2 regions of the Leptolyngbya sp. FACHB-671 genome follow, and region 2 is predicted to be linked to the other one. Evidence: riboswitches for the same ligand, from Rfam matches in the RefSeq annotation. Region 2 holds a riboswitch; the other holds the start of a gene.
What was found. Region 2 has a riboswitch for cyclic di-AMP ahead of H6F93_RS30895 (photosystem II electron transport protein, Sll1252 family). Riboswitches for the same ligand answer to the same signal wherever they lie in the genome.
Positions count from the first base shown of each region.

Region 1 (8,542 bases), on a different contig from region 2:
TTTCGATTACCAAAAACTCTTTGGGTGAGTTTGCAGTTTGAGATGTGTTGGCAAAGTTCGCAGTGGGTTTAATCATGTGGGACTCCTAGTTGCAGTAGAGCGAGAAATCTAGATCAGGAATGGTTTAGAGCCGCAATTCTCAAGACATGAAAATACGAGTGGGGCGATCGGCTCGAATGTCAAAGCTATTCAGATAGCCAACCGGATCACTGGGGTCAAACCCGACGTTGTCAATGAATGCCTCTGGCGGTTCAACTTTGTAATCATCAGCCGGACACTCAATGCCCATTTCTGCGGCAATCTCACGATACAAGTCAGTTCTCCAGGCTTGTCTAGCCAGTTCTTCCCCATTTCTAGGAAATTCTGGAAGTTGCCCCCACCGGGCGGCTTGGGTCATGAGCCAAATGCTTTGCGACTGCCAGAGAAACGTAGAGTGATCATTGGGTACCGTAGAAACGGTCGAAGGCATATCGAAGAAAATAGTTGTCTCGTCAGGATCGTTGACTATCCGCTCTTTTTCGTCAAACCCACCGTAGTTGTAGTTACCCAAGATGGCAGGTCCAGTGAATTTTGTGGTGCAATCAGGCAGGGAGCCGATGTTCTCCTCGGTAATGGCGGTGGGTGCCTGGCAAGTTTTGGGTTTTGCAGCAGTGTAAGATACACCCGTGATGATTTGAGCAACCTCTTGGCGGTTGTTGGGATTGCTGCAATACTGACAGGCTTCGATCATTGCCTTGACCAGCGATCGATAGGTTTTAGGATTTTCCTCAATGAAAGGTTCCATTACACCTAATACGCGGTCTGGGTGTCCCCGCCAAATCTCTCGACCTTGAGCAAAGGTAAAACCAACGCCTTCATTTCCACTAATGGCGCGGGTATTCCAGGGTTCTGCCACCATGTAGCCTTCCATTGCGCCAATGCGAATGTTAGAAACCATTTGGGGTGGTGGCGTGATGATGATCCGAAATTCATCTAATGGATTGACTCCTGCCGCTGCTGACAGATAGCGGATGAAGTATTCATAAATGGAAGAACTGAGCACGACTGCCCAGACTCGTCGTTCTGGAGGCAGACCGCTAAAGTGACGGCGAAAGTCTTGACCAAAGGCTTCCAAGTCACCGTTGTATTCCTGCCAGGGGCGCACACCGCTTTCCCACATGGCTTTGTTCATGGTCATGGAGTTGCCGTGACGGTGAATCGTCATCGCCGCACATAAGGGTGCGTGACGTGCGCCTTCGGCTCCGCTGCGAGCATTGGTTACTGCACCAGAAACCACGGGTGCAGCATCCAAACGACCAAAGATGACACCGTCGCGAGAGGTGCCCCAGCTTGCTTCTCGGTTGATCTTGACGTTTAGACCGTATTTGTGAAAGAAGCCTTTTTCGTGGGCGATCGCAAACGGTGCACAATCGTTCACGGGAACGTAACCAACGGTCAAATTTGGCTTTTCTAATGTGCTGGGATCGACAACCTGGTCAACTGCCTGAGCAGTAGGGGTGAGGATATTTGAACCCGTGCTTCCTTTGACGCAAGAAGCTAACGCCAATCCACTTGCGGTTGCGCCAAATCGTTTAATGAATCTTCTCCGACTCCAGGAAGTGTCAAAAATGTCAGTCATGCTTAGCCCTCTTGCTGGGAATGAGGTGATGCAAGGTGTAGCGATTAATGAAGTTAGATCAGGTCTGGGAGGCAGGGCGGTGTGTCACCCACTCCTGAATTTTGCCAACGATGTAGTCCAAGACCAGCCCTGTGACTCCGATTACAATCACTGCCAGGAAGACAGAGCTCAAGTTGAGTCGATTCCAGGAGTCCCATACAAAGAAGCCAATTCCGACACCGCCTGTTAGCATCTCAACTGCAACGATGACCAGCCAAGCGATTCCTAAACTGATCCGCAGTCCTGTGAAAATGTAGGGCAAGCTTGCAGGCAGAATGATTTTGAGTACCTGTCTCCAGCGGGGCATTTCTAGTACTCGCGCTACGTCAATATAGTCTTTAGAAACGCTTGATACCCCTAAGGCTGTGTTGATGATGGTTGGCCAAAGGGAGGTAATAAAGATTACGAAGATGGCAGAAGGGTTTGCCAGGTTAAAGATAGCAAGGGCGATCGGTAGCCATGCCAGAGGAGAAACGGGCTTGAGAATTTGAATAACGGGATTCAGCGCTAGCATGGCCTGCTTTGACATTCCAATTAAGAAGCCGACGGGAATGGCAACCAGAGCACCCAACACAAACCCAATCAAGACTCGACGCAAACTTGCCGCTAACAACCAGCCAATTCCTAAATTCCCTGGACCGCGTCTGTAGAACGGATGCAGAATGTAGTCGAGGTTTGCGACTAGAGCCTGCCAGGGAGTCGGCATCATTTCACTTCTCAAGGTAGCAACGATCCACCACAGTAGAATCAATCCTGCAAACCCTAGCAGCGGGAGCAATACCGAGTCTCGAACCAGGGCTGGACGCAGCGATCGCCGCCATGTTGCCTGAGCAGCGACAAGAATAATCTGAACGTTGAATTGCAGCAGCATTGAACTCTCCTGAGAGTGCGAGGCGATCGCAGACCAAGGAACGCTGTGCCGCTCGGTAGAGAGCACAAAAAAAGCGTCCTTGCGTGTATACGAGGACACTGAAGTATCGAGCAGTAGTAAAATGCTGATTCTTCAGTCTCCTCTCAATGCCGACGGAGTTAGCTGACGGGCTAGGACTGAGAGGTGTCCCTCGTTAGGGATGAAGAATGAAGGATGAGGGATGAACGAGCAATCTCCCTAACCAACAAGCTTCATAACCGTGCTAACGATAAGCCCCAAAATTTGGTTCCTCCGCTCTGAATTTGCGTTTGAGGCTGAATCGCAGACAAACGCCAGTCCAGATTAGGCTGACTTACTTATTCGATTTCCAAATAAGTTAGCACTGCTCTTTAGGTGCGTCAATGTATCTTTTGACAGACCGAAACAAAAGCCTGTGGCATCACGGTAAACTGATGGTGCAATACTTTTTGATTTTGCTTTGAGTGAGGCTTGTCCTAATGGCGACGTGGGCAATGTGGGGCGGTATCGTAGTGGTCGTGGCTTACTTGCTGGGCGCTATTCCCACGGGCTACTGGATTGGGCGATTGAAAGGAATTGACATTCGGCAGCATGGGTCTGGCTCGACGGGCGCGACAAATGTTTTGCGAACGCTAGGTAAACTGCCAGCGCTGGCAGTGCTGCTGATTGATGTGTTGAAGGGAGTGGGGGCGATCGCCTTCACGCGTTGGCTCTATACATTGCCAGCGGTGGTTGCTACGACTCCTGCATCGATTGATCTAGAAATCTGGGTGCCCTGGGCGGTGACAATCGCTGGATTGCTTGCCATCTTTGGACACAGCAAATCAATCTGGATTGGCTTTAGCGGCGGCAAATCAGTTGCAGCAGGGCTAGGTGTTTTGCTGGCAATGTCGTGGATGGTCGGGTTGGGTGCACTGGCAGCCTTTGGGATCGTGTTGGCGCTGTTTAGAATTGTGTCCTTGGGATCGATTGTGGCGGCGATCGCAGGCTGTGTTCTCATCGTGACACTGAATCAGCCTTTGCCCTATCAGCTGTTGGCGATCGCAGGTGGGCTTTACGTCATTTGGCGGCACCGCAGCAACATTCAGCGATTGATGGCAGGCACAGAACCTCGCATCGGGAAGAAGCTGCAAGAGTCAGAAGACGTGGTGGTTCAGTAAAGCAAAGCATCCCGGGCTCAAACGCACTTAATCTGACTGACTACTGCTGCCACCAGTGCAGTGGGCTCAACTGGCTTAGGTAGATGAAGCTGGAAGCCTGCATCTAGCAATTGCCTGCGATCATCATCTTCTCTGTCATAAGCAGTTAAGGCGATCGCCGGAAGGTGAGCGTGCTTTGCGGTAGTTGGGATCAAGTTTGGGCGCTCTGATTCGATTTCCCGTACCTGACGAATTAGCGCATAGCCATCCTGTTCTGGCATTCTCACGTCGCTGATTAAAATATCGGGCTGCGACTGTTGAATCACTTGCAAAGCTTCATTGGCTGAGGTGACTGTCTTGACGTTTGCGCCAGCATCCTTCAGCACAACAGCTATCCATTCACGGTTGTCTGCTTCATCATCAACTACTAAAACTTGCAAACCCAGGAGGGGATGAAAGGGTGAGAGGTTGGAAGGGTAAATCTCTTCCCATCCTCTGACTTCCTCTTTGTTTACCAGCAAAGGCAAAGTGACTGTGAAAGTGGCTCCTTGCCCTTCGCCTGGGCTGTCTGCTTCAACCGTTCCTCCGTGTATTTCTACCAATTGACGCACGATCGCCAGTCCTAAACCTAATCCGCCGTGACACCGAGTGGTGGCCTGTTCTGCCTGACGAAAGCGATCAAAAACGTAAGGCAGAAAATTTGAACGAATGCCTTCCCCGGTGTCTCTTACGGTAATCACAGCGTTAGTGGCAATGCGCTCTAGTCGAACTTCAATTAGTCCGTGTTGAGGCGTGAACTTGGTGCTGTTAGCAAGCAAATTCCAAACGATCTGCTGGAGGCGATCGCCATCTCCCAATACGAAAGTGGCTGATTCATCTAATACCGTCCGAATTTGAATATTTTTAGCCGTGAAAGCAGGCTGTGCAGACTTGATCGCTGCTTGAATCACTGACACCAGATTGATAGTCCGAATATTAAGGAAAAGCTTGCCCCGAATGATCCGAGAGATGTCCAGCAAGTCTTCGACTAGTTTTACTTGCGCTCTAGCATTTCGCTCAATTGTCTCTAATCCACGAGCAACCATTGACTCATTTAACTGCTTGTTGCGAAGCATCTGCGTCCAGCCCAACATAGCGTTGAGGGGCGATCGCAGTTCGTGAGAGACGATCGCCAAAAATTCATCCTTGAGAGTACTTGCCTGATTCAGAGATTCTGCTTGTTGTCGCAGTTCCTGCTCCAATTGTCTCCGCCGAGCAATTTCTGCTTCTAGTGCCTGATTGGTCATTTCAGCCAGTGCATTCTGCAACCGCGCTGCTTCGAGTTGCTTGCGTTCGCTGATGTCTCGCAGTAGCCAGCGCAACCCCACAGAATTACCTTTGGAGTCAAACACTGTAGTAACCGTTAGCGCTGCATCAAAAGAAGGGGCACCGCGAGGCTGCAATCGAGTGAGCCACTCTGGAAGTCGTTCAACCTGCTGCAATCGGTTCAGTTCGTTCCAAAAAGCTTGATGCTCAGGCTGAGGCATAAACACGGTTAGAGGTTTCCCGAGCAAATACTTCTGCGGCACCTTGAGCAACAAACTAGCAGCATGATTAGCTTGCTGAATATTGCCTTCGGGGTCAGTGATTAAATAACCATCAGGAGCACATTCGAATAGCTCCTGGTAGCGCTGTCGTTCTACTTCTAATGCTGCATGAGCTTCTAACAATTCCTGATTCTGCTGGTTCAGTACCTCCTGAGACATTCGGAGTTCTTCCAGGGAAGTACCCAGTTCTTCCAATGCTTCGGACAACAGTTCTGGATGTTGTAATGAATTGGAGTGAGCGTGTTGTAATAGGGTACTTACTCGCTCACCTAGGGCCCTCGTTTGTTGGCTCAGCCACTCACTGCTTACGTTCACTTTTCTAAAATACGGCTTTAAAGTTGCTTTTCAAATTACCTTTCAGACTACTGAAAATCCCAGTGTTCTCATCCCTCGCTAGATTTGTTTATTGGTGAACCTTTTTAAACTCACCAAATTCTGTTTGATTTCTCCCATATTGAAGCCGGATGAATGGAAGTCTTGTAGAACCCACTGATTGATAACGGCTTTCAGATCAACAAACCACAGGTAGACGCAAACGGTTGTTCGCACCTACAGAAACGATATGTTTTTTATACGGTTAAAAACCGCCATAGCACTGTTTAGGACTGAACCAGCGGGGTATTTTACCCGATTAGCCGCAGTTCTAATTTCCGATCGCCCATCCTTACCGAAATCCCTTTAGACAGATTTCACGACATATCAATTTCTGTAGGGGCGCACTGCGGTGCGCCCCTACTCTTTCCTGGGTCGCACCTTAAAACGGGCGAAACTGTTACCAGAACCTCTTTTGTCCGTTAAGGAGCTATTTTTCCAGTTTAAGGCAATCGTGTCAGCCTAATGTTAGAGCCTACAACTCCTTCCTTGCAAGGGTTTTAGGCTTTTTCTGTGGGTTTTTATTCTCTCGTTAAGATTAAGTCGTTAATTGCGTTTTTGCTCCTTGGGAGCAAAAACGGTTTAAACTGTTAATTGCCTTTTGCTCTTTGCGCTCCAAAGCACATCAGTCTAGCTTATGAAAGAAGTAGAACTTGTGTCCCCTGCTCTGCCTCTAACCCAGGTCAGTACTCTAGCTGCACAAGATGGGCGGCCAGTCCATAGGCTGCTAGCCGAAGAGATTGAGGATTTGGATAAAAGAAGATTCGTGATGCGAAAGCTTGATGCGATCGAAGATATTATTCAAACCTCAGATGACCTCAAGCAGGAAAGAATTCAGTTGTGGGCTGACCGACTGGAGAGGCACCCAAGAACCATCACGCGCTGGTTGGAAAAGGCGCAACAGGACGGACTCGCGGCGATCGCCAGAGAAGTGCGATCGGATGCTGGGCAGTTGAAGGGCAATAAGCGCTGGAAACACTCACTCCAGTATTGGACCGAGTTCATCCTCAATACCTATAACGACGGTGTCAAGGCGAAGCTGGGTATGACTCGCAACTTGACGTTCAATCAAGTGAAAGCCCATGCTGAGCTTGAACTAGGACTTAAAGAGGGTGAGTATCCCTGCCACGTATTTGTCTACGCGGTTCTGGACCCCATCATCGAAGCGAAAAATCGCAAGGTGCGTAATCCTGGACAGGGACCTGGCATCATCATCAAAGTTATTAATGACGAAGGCGAGGAAGAAGATATTGTCGTTGAACGCAGTAACCAAGTGTGGCAAATCGACCATACTCGATTAGACAATCTGTTAGCAGATGAAGAGGGAGGTTTAACTGGCTCAGTCTGGATTACAGCGGTGATTGATACCTGGTCAAGCTGTGTTATGGGTTACTACCTCAGCTTTGACTCGGCGGGTTCGCACGAGGTTGCTCTGGCGCTGCGTCATGCAATTTTGCCCAAGCAGTATGGTCCTGAATATCAACTGCAAAAAGAATGGGAAGCTGGTGGATTACCCGAGTACATCGTCACCGATCGCGCTAAAGAGTTCAAATCTGCTCACCTCAAACATGTTGCCTCAGCCCTGGGAATTAAGCTGCGACGACGTTTGTACAAAGAACAAGGTGGCGTTGTAGAGCGACTATTTCTAGCGTTAAAAACAGAGTTTGCTGCCCTCACCCCTGGCTTCAAGGGTGGCAGCTTGCAAGAGCGTCCAGACCAGCCGGAGAAGTATGCTTGCGTGGTCTTTGAGGACTATGATCGCAAGCTAGTGCGACATTTAGTAGACCATCACAACCAACATCTGTATCCCAGAGTTGCCAATCAGACGCTTTCAATGCGATGGCAGGCGGGCTTACCGGGACTCAAGCCGCGAATGCCCGAAAGTGAGCGATCGCTCGACATCTGCCTGATGAAGAGCACCAAGCGAAAGGTGCAGGAGCGAGGGTGTGTAGAGTTTAGAAAGCTTATTTGCACTGCAAGCTTGAGTCGGGATGAGGAAGGCAACTGGCAGTACGACAAAACTGCCAACTTTTTGAAAGTGTATGAGGGGCGTGAGGTGATGCTCCTGTACAACCCGACCAACATTGTTTATATTCTTGTCTATTCTTTAGAGGAGAATGGTCAACCTGCTGAGTATTTAGGTACGATTCGCGCTAGAGATTGGCTAGGAGAACGCTTATCCTTCAGAGAATGGGAGGCTATGAAGAAAAAGATACGAGATGAGGGTAACGCAATCGATCAATCCTCAATTCTAGCTGAGCAGCGCGATTCGTACAACGACTCGATCAAGCAAGTCAAGACGATGCGGCAACGTCGCAGAAGCGAAAGTAGGCGGCTTACCAAAGCTTCTCCACATTCTGATAAGGTCGTGGAACTTCATCCTCCACAAGCTGCTTCAGCAAATTCAACCAAGTCCAAACGGTCAAAGTCTAAAAAAGTTGAATCTGAAGTCGAATCTGCTGCGCCAGAGCCTTTAGAATCTGTACAGGAACAGGTTGAGGTTTCGGTGAATCCTGCACTTTATGTCGTTTCTGACTGGAATGAGTTTGTTGAAGACAGTTGGTAAGCCATTATGAGTCAATCCAACCTCGCGGTTCAACCGCCTGATGAAGCTCACCCTTCCCAGCAGCCAGCGCCACAGACGACGCAGTCGGCTCAAGTTGCTGTGACTGCCGCTGTACCAAAGCTGGGCAAGCAGAAGGAGCGATCGCCTCAGCAGCAAGCAGAAATTCAGAGGATTCGCGAGGTTGATCCTTATGTTGGGTTGGCGCGAGACGAAGAGTTGTTTACTCAATTGAATCACTGGCGCGATATTGGCAGTTGTGCCCGCGTCATGACAGCCGATCGCATGGGGATCATGAAATCTCTAATGTTTTACACGGGAAACAACATTCGGCGG
Region 1 is NZ_JACJOV010000133.1:76,194-84,735, reverse strand. It holds gene H6F93_RS20235 (ABC transporter ATP-binding protein) at 1-76, opposite strand, end outside; gene H6F93_RS20230 (ABC transporter substrate-binding protein) at 140-1,618, opposite strand; gene ntrB (nitrate ABC transporter permease) at 1,677-2,594, opposite strand; cyclic di-AMP (ydaO/yuaA leader) riboswitch at 2,661-2,854, opposite strand; gene plsY (glycerol-3-phosphate 1-O-acyltransferase PlsY) at 3,026-3,706, shown strand; gene H6F93_RS20215 (ATP-binding protein) at 3,724-5,586, opposite strand; gene H6F93_RS20210 (TnsB C-terminal domain-containing protein) at 6,281-8,209, shown strand; gene H6F93_RS20205 (AAA family ATPase) at 8,216-8,542, shown strand, end outside.
Region 1: another riboswitch for cyclic di-AMP. It lies ahead of ntrB (nitrate ABC transporter permease); the one in region 2 lies ahead of H6F93_RS30895 (photosystem II electron transport protein, Sll1252 family).

Region 2 (8,542 bases):
CGGAAACGCGAGTGAGAATCCGCTGCTAAACGGGCGACCGCTAGTGCTAATCAGTTCAACCCAGGTACGTTTCGTTCCCTTTGACGCGGACAAACATAACACTCTGGAAGGCATTCAGGCTGAAATGGCGGATGTCACCGATGCCTTTGTGGCAGCGGCGTGGTTGGTCAAAGACGGTGAGCCTCAGCCTGCCAGTACTTTTGGTAGCCTGTTTGATTTTGATGCCAGACGACACCGAGCTTTTTGGGGAATCAGCCAGGATGGACAACCTGTAATTGGGGTGTCCACTTCTTACGTCGATTCCATCTCGCTGGGCGAAATGCTGCACCAGTCAGGGCTTCAGGATGCGGTCATGCTCGACTCTGGAGCAAGCACTTCTCTGGCTTATCGGGGCGAGTCATTAGTGGGCTATACGCCCCGCCCTGTACCTCATGTGGTTGGGTTAGTACCACCTGAGTCTGATTCTCAAGCGAATGCGGGCTGTACGGTTGCGTCTAATACCAATTCCCAAGATTAGGTCTACAGATGGAAGGGCACCCGTTCTACGGAGTGCCCTTTCATTTAGAGGAACGTTATAAATAAAATTTCAGGGGTGGCAAGCTCAACCTACCACCCCTGAAATCAAATCTTGAATCAAAGATTTTACGAAATTACAGCTTCAGGCTGATAGCGGATGTTTGCCTGGTGGAATCGCTGGAGTGCGTCCTGGAGGCGATCGCACTCTGCAATCAAGCTAATCCGCACATAGCCTTCGCCGCCTGCGCCAAACGCATTGCCGGGAGTAACTACAACTCCAGTTTGCTGTAGCACCGAGAGGGCAAAGTCAGTAGAGCCAACTCCCGGTGGGCAGGGCACCCAGAGATACATCGTGGCTCTGGTTTTGGGCACTGTCCAGCCCAGCTTTGCCAAACCGTCAATCAAAAAGTCGCGACGGGTGCGGTAGCGGGCCTGCACTTCATGCAGGTAAACATCTGGTAGTTGCAGCGCAGTTTCAGCAGCCGACTGGAGCGCTGCAAAAATGCCGTAATCCAGGTTGGTTTTTAAGGTTCGCAAACCCTGAATCACATGGCGATTGCCGACGACAAAGCCGACCCGCCAACCTGCCATGTTGTAGGTTTTGGAGAGCGTGTGAAACTCCACGCCAATTTCTTTGGCACCGGGAATTTCCAGCAGACTGGTAGGGTGAAAGCCATCAAATGCCAGTTCTGCGTAGCACAGGTCGTGAACTAGCAGAATTTCGTGTTTGCGAGCAAACTTGACGATGTCTTGGAAAAATTCACGGGGAGCGGTTGCTGCGGTGGGGTTGCTGGGATAGTTGAAATACAGGATTTTCGCCTGTTCTGCCACTGAGTCTGGAATCGATCCCAGGTCAATCAGCCAATCCTGTTCTGGCTTCAGAATGATGCTGTGAATTTTGCCCCCCGCAATTAGCGGACCGCGAAAGTGAGCCGGATAGGAAGGACTGGGTACTAAAACCAAGTCACCTGGATTGACATAGGCGATCGCCAAATGCGTCAGTCCTTCTTTAGAACCTAGCAGCGGCAACGCTTCACCATCGGGATCAAGCTCAACTCCGTAGCGGCGACCATACCAATCAGTAATGGCGCGACGGAAGCTGGCAGTTCCCTCAAAGGGCGGATAACCGTGGTTTGCCGGATTTTGCAGAGCGGCGATCGCGGCATCCACGACGGGTTGCGGCGTTGGTCCATCTGGGTTGCCCATTCCCAGGTCAATCAAATCTAGTCCCTGCTCACGGGCACGGGCTTTCAGTTCATCTAACCGCGCAAAGACATAGGGCGGCAGAGCACTGAGGCGATCAGCGGGGGTAATCCAGTCTAAGCTCATGCCTGCACCTCATTAGAAGAATGAGCTATATTGGACAGCGCTTGCCTGGTCGAAGTTCCATCTGGCTCTGAAATTCTGAATCCCTGACAGGGCGCTGTTGTAGATACCATTGCTGCCATCAGGTGAGCAGGCGTAACCTCAAAGGGCAACCGATGAATATCAGACCCGACTGAACAGGCAACTTCTGCGGCACGTTGCAGATTTGCCAGCGTCACCTCCGCTAAGCCTAAATCAGACAAGCTCTGAGGCAAACCAATTTCTGCATAAAACTTGAGCAACTGTTGGCGCGCCGTTGCGGCTAGCTGATTGCCTTGCACCATTTCCTCCAGGCGAAGCTGCACCAAAATGCCGTAAGCAACCTTCTCTCCGTGCAGCGTACCGTGACTTTCAAGCAAATGAGTTAAACCATTGTGAACGGCATGAGCCGCTACCGTGCGGCATTGAGCGCCACCCAATCCACCAATCACTCCAGCCAGCAGCACCGTTGCATCCACCACTTCTCGCCAAGCCGCGCTGCCCGGAGCTTGAAGTGCCACCGCCGATTTTTGAAATAGAATGTCGCGCAAAACACGCGCCTGCTGCACTGCCCCAATCACTAAAGTTTGGTCAGAGTGTCCGCTGCTCACCGATGCCTCGTACCATTTCGCCAGGGCATCCCCAATCCCAGCAATTAGGGTGCGGTTGGAAGCAGTCTGGAGTAGCCGATAGTCCAGCAGCAGCAGATCAGGGCAGCGAGCCAGACTGACATCATAAAGAAACGCACCCTGGTCAGAGTAGACGTTTGACAGCGCAGTCCAAGCAGCACAGGTCGCCGCAGAAGTAGGGATCGTTACAATTGGCAGATCGAGCTGATAGGCTAGCAGCTTGGCTGCATCCAGCGCCTTGCCGCCGCCCACCCCGATGATCAGATCTGCGTCATGGTCGGTTGCTGCTTGCCGCAATGCCGCTAAGCTTGCCTCACTGCAATCTGCTCCGTAAGAAGCTTGAGCTGCTGCTAGCCGCTGCTCTAGAACAGGTTGAAGAAAGGGCTGTACGGCGGCTAGGGTGCGATCGCCCCCCACTAAAAGCGGTCTTTTCCCCAAACGGGCGATCGCTTCTCCCGATTGGGCCAGTGCGTCCTGCCCTCGGATTACCGTAGCAGGAGCCAAATTTAGCGTAAACAGCGGAGCAGAACTCGCAACATCCGAACTTTGAGACAAGGATGAATGGGTCATAAGGCAAAGCAACCATCACCATCAGCGGCGAAAGGCAAAAATTTAGTAAGAATCACTTTATACCAATTTTCATAAAGCTGTATAGAACAGTGGGGATTAGGGGTTGGGGGTAGAGGAGTTTGCTGTTGTTCACTCCTAGTTCCCTCGCTCCCCTTACTCCCACTTGCATCAGGAAGTCCTTACATATTGGACATACTGGCTGGCTCCACTTCAGAAGGTACTTCGGGCGGGGGAAGCTGGGCGAAGTTTTCGGGGTAGAGTTTGATTTCCATTTGCTCATCGTCGCGGATAAAGAGCGATCGCCTAATTTGCCCTAAGTACAACGGTTGGGAAATTCCTGGTTGGGGATGTAGTACTGTCCGCGCCCGAATGGTTAGCTTGTCATCGCCTCGACTGAGACGACCGGGAGAAAACAGATTGCTGGCTGCTTGCTGCAAAGTGGCAGTTAGTTCTGTTTCTGTAATGGTTTGAGGCACCACGATCACCACCCGATCAGCGCCAGAGTCATAAATGGTGGAGTACCGCACCGCACCTGGAATCACCGTGCGGGTAAAGGGAAATAATCCCAGCCCAAACAGCCCTACTGTCAGCACCACCAGCAAACCTGTCGCACCAACCAGCCGAAACCGGATGCCCCATTTGAATAAAAAGCCAAGCAGGGCGATCGCTCCAAATACCAGGGTTGCGATCCCCGCCCATTGAGCAAATTGAAAAAAGTCAACGTTGGTTGGCATGTTTTCTGTAATTCTTGATGGCACTTCAACTTAATATCTTGAAGATTATGGAACAATGGTACCCAACCTTCAAAACAGAATTTTAATCTTACTCGTTGCTGATAAACCCAGCAGGCTGAACGTCCTTCGCTAGTTCCAAAGCTGCCTTGACCGTATGCCAAGACAGGTTGGCACACTTGATTCGCACTGGAAACTGAGCAACGCCCTGCATCACGTTAAGCTTTCGCAACTCCGAAGGAAATTCTGCCTCGCCCTTCATCATTGCCTGAAACTTTTGCACCATTTCCAGAGCTTCGGCAGTAGTTTTGCCCCGCAATGCATCAGCCATCAGATCAACCGATGCCATCGCGATCGCACAGCCTTCTCCCTCAAACTTTACGTCTTGAATCTGGTCTTCTGCGTCATTCAGTTGCAGGGTTAGCTCAATCGTGTCGCCACAGGAAGGGTTGTGTCCTTTCTGGTAGCGATCGACTGGATCAGTTTTGCCCCGGTTGCGAGGCTTTTTATAGCGCTCTAGAATGACCTGCTGATAAAGATCGCGCAGATTGTCCAATGACATAGCTATTCATCAAGAAACATACTCATTCTTCTTGATCCTAGCAGGGACGTGGAATTGACGCGGGACTAACTGCTTTGCTGAACCGAATCGGTGTCCGATCGCTCAACTTGTTCTTCCATCTGCAAACGCAGCCCAACCCACCTCAAAGCAACGTTGAGAGCCTGATTGAGCGGCATTCGCTCAGCACTCAAATGGGGAGCGAGGTGGGCAATTTGTTGGGACACAGCAAAACTAGGAGCAGGCAAACCATTGGCGATCGCCTTCTGAATGGTCGTCACAGCTTCTGGAACATCTGCTTTGTGGCGCATACAGGCAGCAAAACTGGGCTGTCCCTCTCGATCTGCCACCGTTGCATAGCCAAATAACCTGCAAATAGACGGTCGCCAAAGGTAAACCTGACAGCGTCCATTTCCGGGTACGTCCGAATCAGGCTCGTAAAAGAGGCAGGCATTCGTTTCATTCACCTCAGCCGACTTCTCCAGCCATTTCGCTGCTTCACCTTGCCGAAATAGCTCCACTGCCAGCGGCACCATCTCTAGAGGGGTAGCTTCTACATGAGGGTTTTCGCAGCAGCGACCACAACCCGTCGGACAGTGAAGCTGAGTAGCAATCTGAAATTCGCGGGTCTGCTGATCAATCTGTTTATACAGATCTATGACTTGTTTAGAGATCTCGTCTATCGCTGTTTTCTTTGCCATACTTCCTGCAACACAGCTGCAATACAGACTAGTTCTCGGAATCCTGATTTGTGGCTTCCTTGTGACTTCCTTCAAAGAAGCTACCTCGTCTTGCAGTTTCCTAAAATTTTCAAGAATGGGAGATTTGAATCTTTTAGAATTCTCAGAACGGGTAAGGTGTAGGGGCGATTCGTGAACTGCCCCTACAGAGATTTGTAGTTTATCCAAGTGGAAATTGCTGTAAAAAATGTGTAGCTACAAATCTAGATTGACGATCGCCGGAATTCCTAAAACTGCGCAGGGAAACCTTTTGGACCACTGCGAAATTAGAGGATGGCGAACAGAACGGCAACCCAAAACGAGGACATCGGCAGATTCGGCGATCGCCACCTGCTTTAACTCCTCAGCGCAATTTCCAATCCGCAAGTGAGTATTTAGCGACCCGCGCCATTCCTCAGCTAGGCACCGAGCCTGCCAAAGAATCCGGTCTGCTTGCTCAAATGGAGTTTCAGGACGGGTCAACGTTGCAGTGCTAGAACGCTCTGTTCTAGAAGCGTGCAGCAATTGTCTCCCACCATTTCCTTTAGAGTTCGATCGAGTTGTTTTGGTTAGGGTTGCAACCTCATCAACCACATAAACCACATGCACTGTTACTTGCTTTTGGGTCGCCAAACGAGTTTGGTGCGCCATCCAAAAAGTCAGATCTAGAGCCGTTTGGCTGCAAGGAGAACCCGTGTAGCCAACCATCAGATTAATCGACTCTTGGGCTAGCTCCTGCGACTGAAAATTAGCTGACGCAGACACTTCTGGCTCTGGTAACAGCAGCATTTGCTCGACCAGGTTGCGTTGACCTAGCGTACCTTGCAGACGAGCTAACATCGGTTTGATTTTCACAGCTTTGACCTCTCCACGAAGTGAACTAGAAATGAGAGGTGGGTCAGGAAAGAAGGACTGTACCCATCTGGATAGACTTGATCCAAACAGAAACACCCTGCTTGAGGAGACTCCAGCGACTCTAGCTGCATTAGCAAGTTTAGGGATACTCCCGGTTTTACAACCTTGTAAGCCTAAACAACCACTTCTACAGATAGCTTAGTCAAATCCTTGAGTTCTCCTTCCAAGGCCGACGGAGTTAGCTGACGGGCTAAGACTGGAAGGTGTCTCTCTCATATTGAGATTAGCCCCGATAAACAATTGGTTCCTCCGCTTCAAACCTACCAATAGGTTTGGATTAGGCTCCCACTCAACTACTAAAACAGAACTGAAATAGAACCAAACGTGAGTGAATCTACAGAATGCATTCACCACTCATTTAGAGTACGAGATTTTTGGGCAAATGCCCATCGCAACTCATACAACGTTTGATAAATTAACATGTTTCAGGTGAGCTTCTAACTATCTTGCGGTAGATGCCTTATGGCTGAGGCGTTTGAGCCAATTAGCGATCGCCAATCTATCTCGATCTGCAATTGTCTTTTAAGTTACATATTCGAGTTATTCAATACATATTCAACACATTGGGTTGACGAAGTATCTAACTAGAGGCTATCCTGTCATCAAACTGAATAGGTCAGCTTAATCCGGGTCTTGCGATTTTCTTTAACGCACTTCCTGGAACGGAGGAACCAAATTTGGGGCTTATCTCTGAGGTTAATTGAGAAGGACATCTCTCAGTCCTAGCCCGTCAGCTAACTTCGTCGGCATTGAGGGGAGATTGAAAGGTCAGCATTTTTTCACAATGCACCGATCTAATCATGATCCTGAACAGGCTTCAGCACCATTGCTGTGTCTGTTCAAACGTTTGAGCAGCGGGGTTTTTCCTGCGTCTGTCGGGCTGAGTCAGGTAGAGAACTGAGCAGTAGTCTATAAGCTGCTGCCTGACGAAGTCTGTTGCTCAAGTCAAGTTTGACCAGCGTGAGGGGCGATCGCTTTGCGGTGCGCCCCTTTTTCTTTGGAAGATGCAATTCTTAGAACAAATCGCTGTAGGGGCGAACGGCCGTTCGCCCTTACCTGTGTGTTATTCATCTGGAAAAACGCTGTAGCTGTAACAGTATTAAAATTAGAGCTTTAAGGCGATCGCTCAATTATGCTGCCTAGAGAAGAACTGCTTCAGGGAATCGAAAATCGAGACAGCGCTGCACGGGTCATTGACCAGGCTGATCAGGCTATTAAAACCTGGGAGGTGGTCTGTACCGATTTTCTTTCGCCGCCTGAGTTAGCTGAAGTGCAGCAAATGTTTGCACGGCTGACTGAGGTGCAACTGCTGGCTTGGGGAGGCTATCCGCAAGCCGAACGTCAGCGTGTGGCGATCGCTCGTCCTGAAATTCCTTTAGATCAGTCTCAGGTGGCGATCGCCGCGCTAGACATTGCCGGAAACTTTCTGTTTGACTCAGCGACTCATCGCGACTTTTTGGGGTCACTGCTAGGCACGGGACTGGTGCGCGACAAGGTGGGCGACATCATTGTTTTGGGAGAACGAGGCGGACAGGCGATCGTCGTTCCCGAACTGGTCGCATTTCTGGAAATGAGTCTGACTCAAGTACGCTCAGTTCCCGTCAAAACGCGGCAGATTGACCTGAGCGAACTGAAAATTCGGGAACCCAAAAAGAAAGAACTGACGACCGTAGAAGCTTCTTTGCGGCTAGATGCGGTTGCCTCTGCTGGGTTTGGCATGTCACGCAGCAAAATGGCAGAGATGATTAGTGGCGGAGATGTGCGGGTCAACTGGAAGGACGTTACCCAGCCCAGCCATCAGCTTAAATCGGGCGACCTGGTCGCGATTCGGGGCAAAGGGCGCTTGGAAATTGGTGAAGTCGCCGTAACCAAAAAGGAACGCTATCGGGTGCAGTTGACTCGTTTTGTCTAAATCTAAAAAGTGTGAATGCACTTCTCATCAGATGCATTCACACACTCCATAGCGTTAGGAACGCCGTACATTCAAACAGCACCAATCCTTCCTGCGCCAGAGCGTTGCAACAATCCAGCCGCTTTGCTCTAGCGTGTCAGCGACGGGTTTCACCTGGTCAAGCAAAATGCCACTGAAAATTCCCCAGGTGGTGGGTTTGACGATCGCTTCCATTTGCGGAATTAAATCAATAATCACTTCCGCCAAAATGTTGCAGAGAATTCCGTCTACTGGCCCCGATGTAAGCTCTGGCAGTCGCTCAATGCTGCCCTCAACCGCAATTAAGCGGTGTGGCTCAATTTGATTTAGTTCTCGGTTGCTTTCGGTAGACATCACCGCCAAGGGGTCATTGTCAACCGCATAAATTTGTTTTGCACCGAGCAACAGTGCGCCAATTGAGAGAATGCCAGAGCCGCAGCCAATATCTGCAATCACGGCATTACCTGGCTCACCCAAACGCATCTCTAAAGACTCAAGGCAAAGCTGCGTAGTAGCGTGTGCCCCAGTGCCAAAGGCAACCCCCGGATCGAGCCGCAAAATTTTGCGATCGCTAGCTTCAGGATTGGGCAACCAAGCAGGATTGATCAGCAAGCGATCGCCTACCTCTT
Region 2 is NZ_JACJOV010000164.1:17,350-25,891, forward strand. It holds gene H6F93_RS30860 (polysaccharide deacetylase family protein) at 1-517, shown strand, start outside; gene H6F93_RS30865 (aspartate aminotransferase) at 643-1,845, opposite strand; gene H6F93_RS30870 (iron-containing alcohol dehydrogenase family protein) at 1,842-3,059, opposite strand; gene H6F93_RS30875 (Ycf51 family protein) at 3,239-3,793, opposite strand; gene sufU (Fe-S cluster assembly sulfur transfer protein SufU) at 3,882-4,352, opposite strand; gene H6F93_RS30885 (YkgJ family cysteine cluster protein) at 4,418-5,050, opposite strand; gene H6F93_RS30890 (universal stress protein) at 5,285-5,923, opposite strand; cyclic di-AMP (ydaO/yuaA leader) riboswitch at 6,136-6,277, opposite strand; cyclic di-AMP (ydaO/yuaA leader) riboswitch at 6,593-6,747, shown strand; gene H6F93_RS34885 (hypothetical protein) at 6,929-7,054, opposite strand; gene H6F93_RS30895 (photosystem II electron transport protein, Sll1252 family) at 7,116-7,895, shown strand; gene prmA (50S ribosomal protein L11 methyltransferase) at 7,950-8,542, opposite strand, start outside.